Regions from separate parts of the Paenibacillus sp. FSL L8-0644 genome, predicted to be linked through region 2. Evidence: riboswitches for the same ligand, from Rfam matches in the RefSeq annotation. Region 2 holds a riboswitch; each other region holds the start of a gene.
What was found. A riboswitch is a leader RNA that binds a small molecule or an ion and turns the genes downstream of it on or off. The one in region 2 is predicted to bind glycine.
Positions count from the first base shown of each region.

Region 1: it holds a riboswitch for glycine, as region 2 does, so the genes downstream of both, gcvT (glycine cleavage system aminomethyltransferase GcvT) here and NSS94_RS18905 (alanine/glycine:cation symporter family protein) in region 2, are expected to answer to the same signal.
Region 3: it holds a riboswitch for glycine, as region 2 does, so the genes downstream of both, sdaAB (L-serine ammonia-lyase, iron-sulfur-dependent subunit beta) here and NSS94_RS18905 (alanine/glycine:cation symporter family protein) in region 2, are expected to answer to the same signal.

Region 1 covers NZ_JBBOYN010000001.1:4,006,341-4,009,453, forward strand. Annotated here, with positions in the region: gene NSS94_RS18140 (PTS mannitol transporter subunit IICB) at 1-98, opposite strand, end outside; gene gcvH (glycine cleavage system protein GcvH) at 525-917, opposite strand; glycine riboswitch at 1,310-1,409, shown strand; gene gcvT (glycine cleavage system aminomethyltransferase GcvT) at 1,586-2,686, shown strand; gene gcvPA (aminomethyl-transferring glycine dehydrogenase subunit GcvPA) at 2,813-3,113, shown strand, end outside.
Region 2 covers NZ_JBBOYN010000001.1:4,170,890-4,174,002, reverse strand. Annotated here, with positions in the region: gene NSS94_RS18910 (glycoside hydrolase family 1 protein) at 1-1,059, shown strand, start outside; glycine riboswitch at 1,228-1,304, shown strand; glycine riboswitch at 1,323-1,417, shown strand; gene NSS94_RS18905 (alanine/glycine:cation symporter family protein) at 1,576-2,994, shown strand; gene NSS94_RS18900 (iron-containing alcohol dehydrogenase) at 3,052-3,113, opposite strand, start outside.
Region 3 covers NZ_JBBOYN010000001.1:430,674-433,786, reverse strand. Annotated here, with positions in the region: gene NSS94_RS01935 (DUF6359 domain-containing protein) at 1-1,007, opposite strand, end outside; glycine riboswitch at 1,223-1,338, shown strand; gene sdaAB (L-serine ammonia-lyase, iron-sulfur-dependent subunit beta) at 1,550-2,239, shown strand; gene sdaAA (L-serine ammonia-lyase, iron-sulfur-dependent, subunit alpha) at 2,229-3,113, shown strand, end outside.

The DNA of each region.
Region 1 (3,113 bases), 160 kb from region 2:
ATATTGGGCATAACCATACCGCTAAGAAAACGGCCAAAACGCTGTACGGCGACACGAGTGCCTCCTTTTGAACTTGGCTTTGCGTCCAATGTACTCATATTCAAATCCTCCTTGTAGGTAAGCATCACTACCTTTTCTTAAAATTCATACTAAATGACAGCGCTATCTTCATCAACGAAATGAAAACGTACTTTCGTCATGAACGTTGATGACAACATTTAAATTTAAATTATCCAGGAAGATATTATACCTGCATAATTCTTCTTAATATGACCTGTAGCTATAGAAATTAGTCGAAAAACCGCGCTGGATTATGTATGATTCCTATATGGGGACAACCCACTATATCAGAACAACACACGTAATTACGTTTTCAAAAAAAGACAAAAAAATAGCCGCTACGTCAAATCATAGCGACTATTTTATACAAAAATCGAGCAAACTAACGATGCTCTTATTCAATTAAAAATCAATATAAAATTCCGAATAACACGCTATTATTTCATGCTGCATTGCTCTATTTATTACTCCGAAATCAACTGCTCATACTGATCCGCCGACAGTAGTTTGCCCAATGATTCCTCCACATCTTTATCCATCTCTACTTCTACCATCCAACCTTTGTCATATGGAGATTCATTCACTAGCTCAGGTGTACCTTCCAGCGCTTCATTCACTTTTAATATGGTTCCCGTCACCGGAGCAAAAAGGTCGGATACCGTCTTCACCGATTCAATCGTACCGATCTCCGCTCCCTGCTCAATCGTTACTCCCGCCTCAGGTAATTCTACAAAAACAATATCACCCAGTTGGTGCTGTGCAAAGTCTGTAATACCAATCCGCACCGTTCCATTCTCTGTCCGCTGAACCCACTCATGTTCGTCTGTATACCAAAGTTGCTGCTTCACTTCACCCATTCTGTTCCCCTCACTTCCATATGAATAAAATCGCATTTGCTCACCTGTATTAGACAGGTTAAGATTATGACAATAAGAACACTCATGTCAATAATACTAACAAAAATACTTCATATTACCTCCTATAGCGCTCTATATAAAAATATAATAATTTATAACAAACGCTTACATATCCTTATTTATATATTAAATGTTTTTTCTATTGTTTTTGATGACATTTTTATTGACATTTTGAATGAATTTGCGTATTAATGGGTTATAGCAAATACTTTGGGAAACACCCGACAACTGCAAACGCGGATGAACGCAGAGGGAGAGACTGCCAAAAAGATTCGCATAGCTGTTGCCGCTTGTGAGACAGTTGTGCACGCGAATCGGATCAAGTTGTTATCTGCAAAGCCAGGTAATATACTGCTGATCCCGAAGGTAGCGCCGAAGGAGTAAGCCTGCATTGCAGGTGAATCTCTCAGGCAAAAGGACCTCTGCCGGACGCATCTCTGGAGAGCATTCGCTATTGGAGCGGATCACCCAAGAGGAAACCCGGTACATACCGGGGTAACTTTCTGGTATCAAGGACAGAGCTGAAAAAAGAGTATAGACTGCTGTCTATACGTTTTTTTCGGCCTGTCTTTTTTGTTTAGCCGATTACACCGGATAGGAGTGGAAACATGACTAATTTGCGAAAAACACCGCTATATTCATCCTACGGGACGCAGTCTGGGGTTCGTTGTATTGACTTTGGAGGCTGGGAGCTCCCCGTTCAGTTTAGCGGCATTCAAAAGGAGCATGAGGCCGTCCGGCAACGTGCGGGTTTATTCGATGTATCGCATATGGGTGAGTTTTTGGTTGAAGGCAAAGAGGCCGAAGCTTTTCTACAAAGGGTGACCACGAATGATGTCAGCCAGTTGGAACCAGGTCAGGCACAATATTCACTCCTGTGTTACCCCGATGGAGGTGTAGTAGACGACCTGCTTGTTTACTGCAAAGGACCGGAACGCTACATGCTCGTTGTGAACGCCTCCAACATTGATAAGGATTGGGATTGGTTACTTCGTCATGTGCCTGCATCCGTTCACATGGAGAATGTGTCTGATGCAATAGCATTGCTGGCATTGCAGGGACCGGAAGCAGCACGTATTGCCGCAGCCGTGGCAGATACGGATATTACGAATCTGGCATCTTTCCACTTTCATGAGAACGTGCCATTGTTCGGAGCAAAAGCACTCGTCTCACGAACCGGATATACGGGCGAAGACGGTTTTGAATTTTACGTACCTGCCGCGGAAGCACCCGCCGTATGGGAGGGTTTGCTTCGTTCCGGTGAGTCGTATGGGCTGATTCCCGCTGGACTTGGTGCTCGGGATACACTACGCTTTGAGGCTCGGTTGCCGCTATACGGACAGGAGTTATCTGCCACAATTTCACCACTCGAAGCCGGTCTGGGTTTCTTCGTCAAGCTGAATAAAGGAGATTTTATCGGTAGAGAAGCACTTCAGCGTCAAAAAGAACAAGGGGTTCCTCGTAAATTGATCGGGCTAGAAATGATGGACCGCGGTATCCCACGCGCCCATTATCCGGTATTCGCAGAAGGACAACACATCGGTGAGGTCACAACGGGGACTCAGTCGCCCTCCTTGAAGCGTAATCTGGGCCTCGCCTTGGTGGACAGTCGTTTTAGCGCCCTCTCCACACCACTGGAGGTTGAGATTCGTGGCAAACGCCTGCGTGCCGAGGTGGTGGCAGCCCCCTTTTATAAGCGCCCACGCTGATCTTAAACTCTCCTTATTTCTATAAAGCAAACATGTCAGATATGTATTTCCGGGTTTTCATCTCACACTTTTTTATTAGCTCATTTACGGATTTAAAATTTTGCTTTTCGAAAGGAGCCAGAACCTATGAAGCAGCATCGTTATCTCCCTATGACTGAACAGGATCAAACCGAAATGCTGCGTGTGGTCGGTGTATCATCCATTGATGATTTATTCAGTGACATTCCAGAGGCCATTCGATATCAAGGGGAACTCCCTCTTTCTTCTCGACTCGATGAGAAAGCCTTAACCCGCCACTTGGCCGAGCTGGCTGGACACAACGCCAATACAGACACACATGCCAGCTTTCTTGGCGCAGGAATTTATGATCATCATATTCCGTCGGTCATCCAGCACATCACTTCACGCTCGGAATTCTATACAGCCT
Region 2 (3,113 bases):
CGCAAATATAATATTGAGCCCTTGGTAACATTGTCACATTATGAAACACCGCTAGGTCTGACTCAGAAGTATAATGGCTGGCTGGGTCGTGAAGTCATACAGCATTACGTCAATTATGCCGAAACGGTGTTTACACGCTATAAGGATAAAGTAAAATACTGGCTGACCTTTAATGAAATCAATGTAATGACCATGAGTCCGTTCACCGGTGGCGGTGTGGTTATTGACCGTGTAGAAAACAAACAACAAGCGATATATCAAGCATTGCATCATCAATTTGTAGCTAGTGCACTGGCAACCAAACGGGGACATGAGATCATCCCGGGTGCTCAGATCGGCTGTATGTTGGCACGTATAGAAAGCTATCCACATACGTGTAACCCAGCGGATATACTGAAAGCCCAGCATGAAAATCAGATGAACCTATTCTTTACGGATGTGCATGCCCGTGGGGAATATTCCAACTATATGAATCGTTATTTTGAAGAAAATAATATTGTGATCCAGACAGAACCCGGCGATGCCGAAATTTTGAAAAATAATACGGTTGATTTTATCTCATTTAGCTACTACATGACCTTGACCGTATCGGCAGGTCCAGAAGGCGAGAAAGCAGCAGGAAACCTGATTGGTGGCGTGAAAAATCCGTATCTGCAGTCCTCCGACTGGGGATGGCAGATCGATCCGATCGGCCTGCGTGTTACACTGAATACGTTTTATGATCGCTATCAAAAGCCGCTGTTCATCGTGGAAAATGGCTTGGGTGCATATGATAAGGTGGAGGAAGATGGCTCTGTGCATGACACATATCGCATTGATTACTTGCGTCAGCATATTGCCCAAATGAAGGAAGCGATTGCCGACGGTGTTGATCTGATTGGTTACACCAGCTGGGGCCCTATCGACCTTGTGAGCATGTCTACTTCCGAAATGTCCAAGCGCTACGGATTTATTTACGTTGATCTGGATGATGACGGTAACGGAACGCTCAAACGCTCCAAAAAAGACTCTTTTAATTGGTATAAAAATGTGATAGCAACCAACGGTGAAGAATTGTAATTCCATATCATCTCGGGCGGGTATAGCAGAGGACATCCTAAGGATGCGATCTGCTGTACCCGCTTTTTTGATAGACTCAATAATAATATTTCAGAGGGCTTCACAAACTTTTCACTTGTAATAAGCTGAAAGTTTTCTGTATAATGAATAAAAATTTCATATGTCTGGTTGATGTTTGCGGGAGATGGAACGAAAGTTCCGACCGAAGGGGCAAAACTCTCAGGTGCTTAGGCTGTTTACAGCCACAAGCGGGGACCGTAAACGGACAGAACTCTGGAGAGACCCTTAATTGGGCGCCGAAGGTGCACCGCAGAGAACATCTGCTTAAACTCTCAGGCAAAAGGACAGAGACGCGAATAACCTGTGACAGGGAATGCCCTAGGCTTTTTTATGAGCTATTAGAGGCAAAACCTGCACAAGATGGTTGTATTTTTTCGTGCCTTTAACCTCTCCAGGAGTCGAATCAGCGGATTTGACTCTTTTTTGTTTTCTAATATGCTGGAGGAGCGGGTTGAAATGAATTTGGTACATGTGTTAGAAACGATTGACAGCTGGATATGGGGAGCGCCGCTTCTTATTCTCGTGATGGGCACGGGGTTGTGGCTAACGATCCGCTTGAAGCTGCTTCAGGTTATTCGATTGCCTTTGGCGCTCAAGCTAATTGGTAAAGCGCCGGACGAAGGTAGCGGAGATGTAAGCAGCTTCGGAGCATTGAGTACGGCACTGGCAGCTACTGTAGGTACAGGAAGTATTGTTGGCGTGGCGACAGCGATCAAGCTGGGTGGGCCCGGTTCATTATTCTGGATGCTGGTTGCAGCTTTTTTCGGGATGGCAACCAAATATGCGGAAGGATTATTATCCGTTAAATACCGTGTTAAAGACCGGAACGGACAATTTTCGGGTGGTCCGATGTATTATATTGAAAACGGACTTGGCCGCCGTTTCAAGCCGCTGGCGATGTTGTTTGCCTTTTCTGGTGTTCTTGTAGCCCTATTTGGAATCGGTACTTTTCCGCAAGTAAAGGCTATCGTTTCTTCGACGGAAAGTAGCTTTGGAGTGCCAACGGTAGTTACAGCGATCATTATTTCCGTGTTAACTGCTGTTGTTACGATTGGAGGACTCAAAAGTATTGCCAAGGTATCCACAAAGATTGTTCCATTCATGTCGGGGCTCTATATCGTAGTTTGCTTAATTGTACTCATTAAGTTTGCAGGAGAGCTTCCTCATGCGATTGCTTTAGTATTACAAGGGGCCTTCTCGACCACATCTGCAACGGGTGGATTTGCCGGAGCGACGATTATGTTGGCGATGCGAAGTGGAGTTGCCAGAGGTATTTTTGCTAATGAAGCCGGTTTGGGAAGTGCGCCAATTGCAGCAGCTGCTGCTAAGACGAAATGGCCTGCAGAACAAGGGTTGATATCCATGACAGGCGTATTTATCGATACGATGATTATTTGTAATCTGACGGGATTTACGTTGCTGGTTACGGGAATATGGAGTGGAAATGACGATGGAGGTCTGATGACCCAGCATGCGTTTTCCAGTGCCTTTCCGGCTGGTGCAGAACTCGTGACGATTAGCCTTATTTTATTTGCATTCACAACGATACTGGGCTGGAATTACTACGGGGAACGTTGTGTTGAATATTTACTGGGTGTCAAATGGATTAAACCATACCGTTATTTGTTCATCGCACTTGTGGCAGGAGGTGCGTTCATCAAGTTGGAAGCCATTTGGCTGCTGGCAGATATCTTTAACGCAATGATGGCTTTCCCGAATCTGATTGCACTGCTTGGTTTGTCAGGCATTGTCGTTGCAGAAACCCGAACCTATATGGATTCTCTGAATTCTAGTAAGAAAAAGGGCATTCTTGCAGGTGCCAGTGTAGGGGCAGCTATTCAAGTAGAAGAAAAGGGACACACGGTTAATTCATAAATTCCAAAAGGGAGTGCCTTCAGCCATCACAGGCTTGAGGACACTCCCTTTTGAATGTTATAACGATGCACGCAAAATAGCTAAAATATCTTCTTGATTCAGCTTTTTATAATTACCGA
Region 3 (3,113 bases), 3.7 Mb from region 2:
CGGAAACGAACGCCAAAGTTGGCCGCCAGCCAATCGGAGCTTGTTAATCCTTGCATTGCCGGTGATGCAGCCTCTTCTGCAGTCATGCCTTTGGCCGGATTAGTATAGGCTCCACGACGGTAGCCATTCATAACCTCGGAGGAATCCCAACGGTTTTTGTTACGATCTGCATTATAATGATCGGAGATGAAGAAGACGCTCCCTCCGTTATTCACGTATTGCAGCAGGGCAGCCTGCTCGGATGCCTTAAAGGCAACATTCGCTTCACCAATAATGAACACATCATATTGGCGCAGCTTGTCATAGGTTATGGCCTGCTCTCCATAAGTAAAAGGAATGGGACGATTTAATGGGTCTACCGTAAAGCCTACATTACGCAGTCCATTGGCAAAGTCGGAGAAGGCGCCTTCAATGACCCAATCTGCTGCACCAGCGGTCTGTGCGTGCGTATTATCGAACAGCACCTTTTTGCCTTTTCCATCCGGCAATGTAGTACCGGGTTGACCCGGGTTGCCAGGTTCAGGTTCACCAGGTTCACCTGGTTCCCCCGGCTCGCTTCCGCTCACCAGTTCAACAGCGCTTGGGCTTTTCACTCCACCAAAATTATTGTAGGCGCCAAGTGTACCCGTCACACGAATTTTGCTGCCGATCAGCTCAGGATGGCCTGACAGTCCAAATTGCCCTCTGTACGCGGATGTCAGCTGTACATCCAATAGATTAGAAGTGCTACGTTCATTAGCCTGGTCAGCAATCAGTACGTTAAAATCATTCGCAAACGGAGAAGAAAAGTTAGCCGTTTTCGATCCGGTAGCATGTCCGACGATATAACCTTCTACCGTCACCGTACCTCCACTGCTTTGGCCCTGAAGTGCTTCGGCTACTGTCAATGCTCCCTCTGCCTTGACCTGACCGAACGGAACGAAGATCCCGATCAGCAGTGATGCGATCGCTGCTAGATGCAGCATCCCTTTTAAGCGTGAACCTGTGAACCGCAAGCCTTTTACCATACGTCAATATCCCTCCTATGATTTCCATAAATGTACTTGTCCTCTATCAGATTAGCCGCCAATCTTCTAATTCCTTCCTGATTTCATCCATAATTATGTAAACTTTAATCTTTTTTATTGGAAATGCACCTGTTTATGTAAAAATTAAACCCTGTGATTGACACCGAGCACGTCATACATTACGCTAAGAAAGACATGTAGAACGGTATACGCGAATGAAGATGACGGGAGAGTCTGTCCAGGGGGCTTACACTCTGGCGGCACCGAAGGAGCAAGACGCCAGCACCCGGCTGGCGGATAATCTCTCAGGTCCATGTATCGTCATCTGACGCAACTCTGGAGAGAGCGCAAGCCACCCAAGGGGTAAGGCGGTAAGAACACCGCACGAAACTCTCAGGTAACGAGGACAGAGATAAGGGAAACTTCCTTATCCTGTCCTTTTTTGTGCTCACATTGTGCGTCAGCATTAGGAACCGTCATAACCGCGCAAAGACGCGGAAATACCATATAGTATGGTATTAGAACATACAGGGGGCCACACCATGCGTTTCAAAGATGTATTTTCTATTATCGGCCCGGCCATGACCGGACCTTCCAGTTCACACACCGCAGGCGCGGTGCGACTCGCACGCGTTGCCCGGCACTGGCTCGGGGCGCAGCCTGACCGTGCCCGTATGACACTGTACGGCTCCTTTGCCGATACGTATAAAGGACACGGTACGGATCTGGCGCTCATCGCAGGACTGCTTAATTACGATACGGACGATCACCGGATTCCAGATGCCGAGCAATGGGCCGAGCAAGCCGGGATGACCGTGGAATTCGCCGTCAGTGGACTCCCCGCTCCTCATCCGAACACCGTCCGTTTCGAGTTGTGGAAGGGCGAGGATCAGCGCACACTGCTGGGCTCCTCCATCGGCGGCGGCAGCATCCATGTCCAGCAATTGAACGAATTCCGGGTCAATCTGACCGGGGAGCTGCCTACGCTGGTGCTTCTCCACTCGGATAAGCCCGGTACATTGGGCGCAATAACTTCAGCGCTGGGCGCGGCCCACATTAACATTGCCTATATGCACGTAGATCGCAAAGGCCGGGATGGTGAAGCACTCACCGCCATTGAAACGGACAGTTCTGCTCCAGCTGAACTGATTGCGGAACTGCGTTCTTTACCTCATATGTATGAAATTAAGATGATTAATTTGAAAAAAGGAGCTGAATCCGATGCGGTTTAGCCATCTGCATGAGATCAGCGCTTTATGCGCTGAAGAATCCACCACGATTGGCCGCTTGATGATTCAAGAGCAGGTACAAGAAACGAATACAACGGAGGAAGAAATCTTTCGCCAAATGTCTGATTATTATGAAATCATGAAGGAAGCCGTTCATCGCGGTCAGACACAAGACACCGTATCCCGCAGTGGATTGACGGGCGGCGACGGCAAGCGCCTGGCCGAGTATCTGCGGTCAGGGGAGACCTGCTCCGGTGATGCCTCTGCGCTCGCCATGGCTTATGCCCTCTCCGTGTCGGAGGTTAATGCATCCATGGGTCGCATTGTCGCCACTCCTACCGCAGGCTCATGTGGGGTTATCCCTGGTGTGTTCATCAGTGCGCAGGAACGGTTCGGCTGGGATGATGAGCATATGGTGAACGGCCTATTCGCCGCTGGAGCCATTGGCTACGTGATCGCCAACAACTCCTTCATTTCTGGCGCGGAGGGAGGCTGTCAGGCTGAGATTGGCTCAGCTATCGGGATGGCCGCTGGCGCTATGGTCGAGCTGCGCGGTGGTACGCCTGAGCAGGCTGTTCACGCCGTGGGCCTCGCTCTTAAGAACACGCTCGGCCTGATTTGCGACCCCGTCGCCGGACTCGTGGAGATTCCGTGCATCGTGCGCAACGGGCTGGGAGCCGTGACTGCGCTTGCCGCAGCGGACATGGCTTTGGCGGGTGTGCGCAGCGCTATTCCGTCTGACGAAGTCATTGACGTGATGCTTGAAGTCGGCAGCGCGATGCCGTCGAAGCACCGCGAGACCGCCAAAGGCGGCTTGGCTCAGACGCCGACTGGCAAGCGTTTGACCGAATCACTTACACGCAACGCATCAATCAAG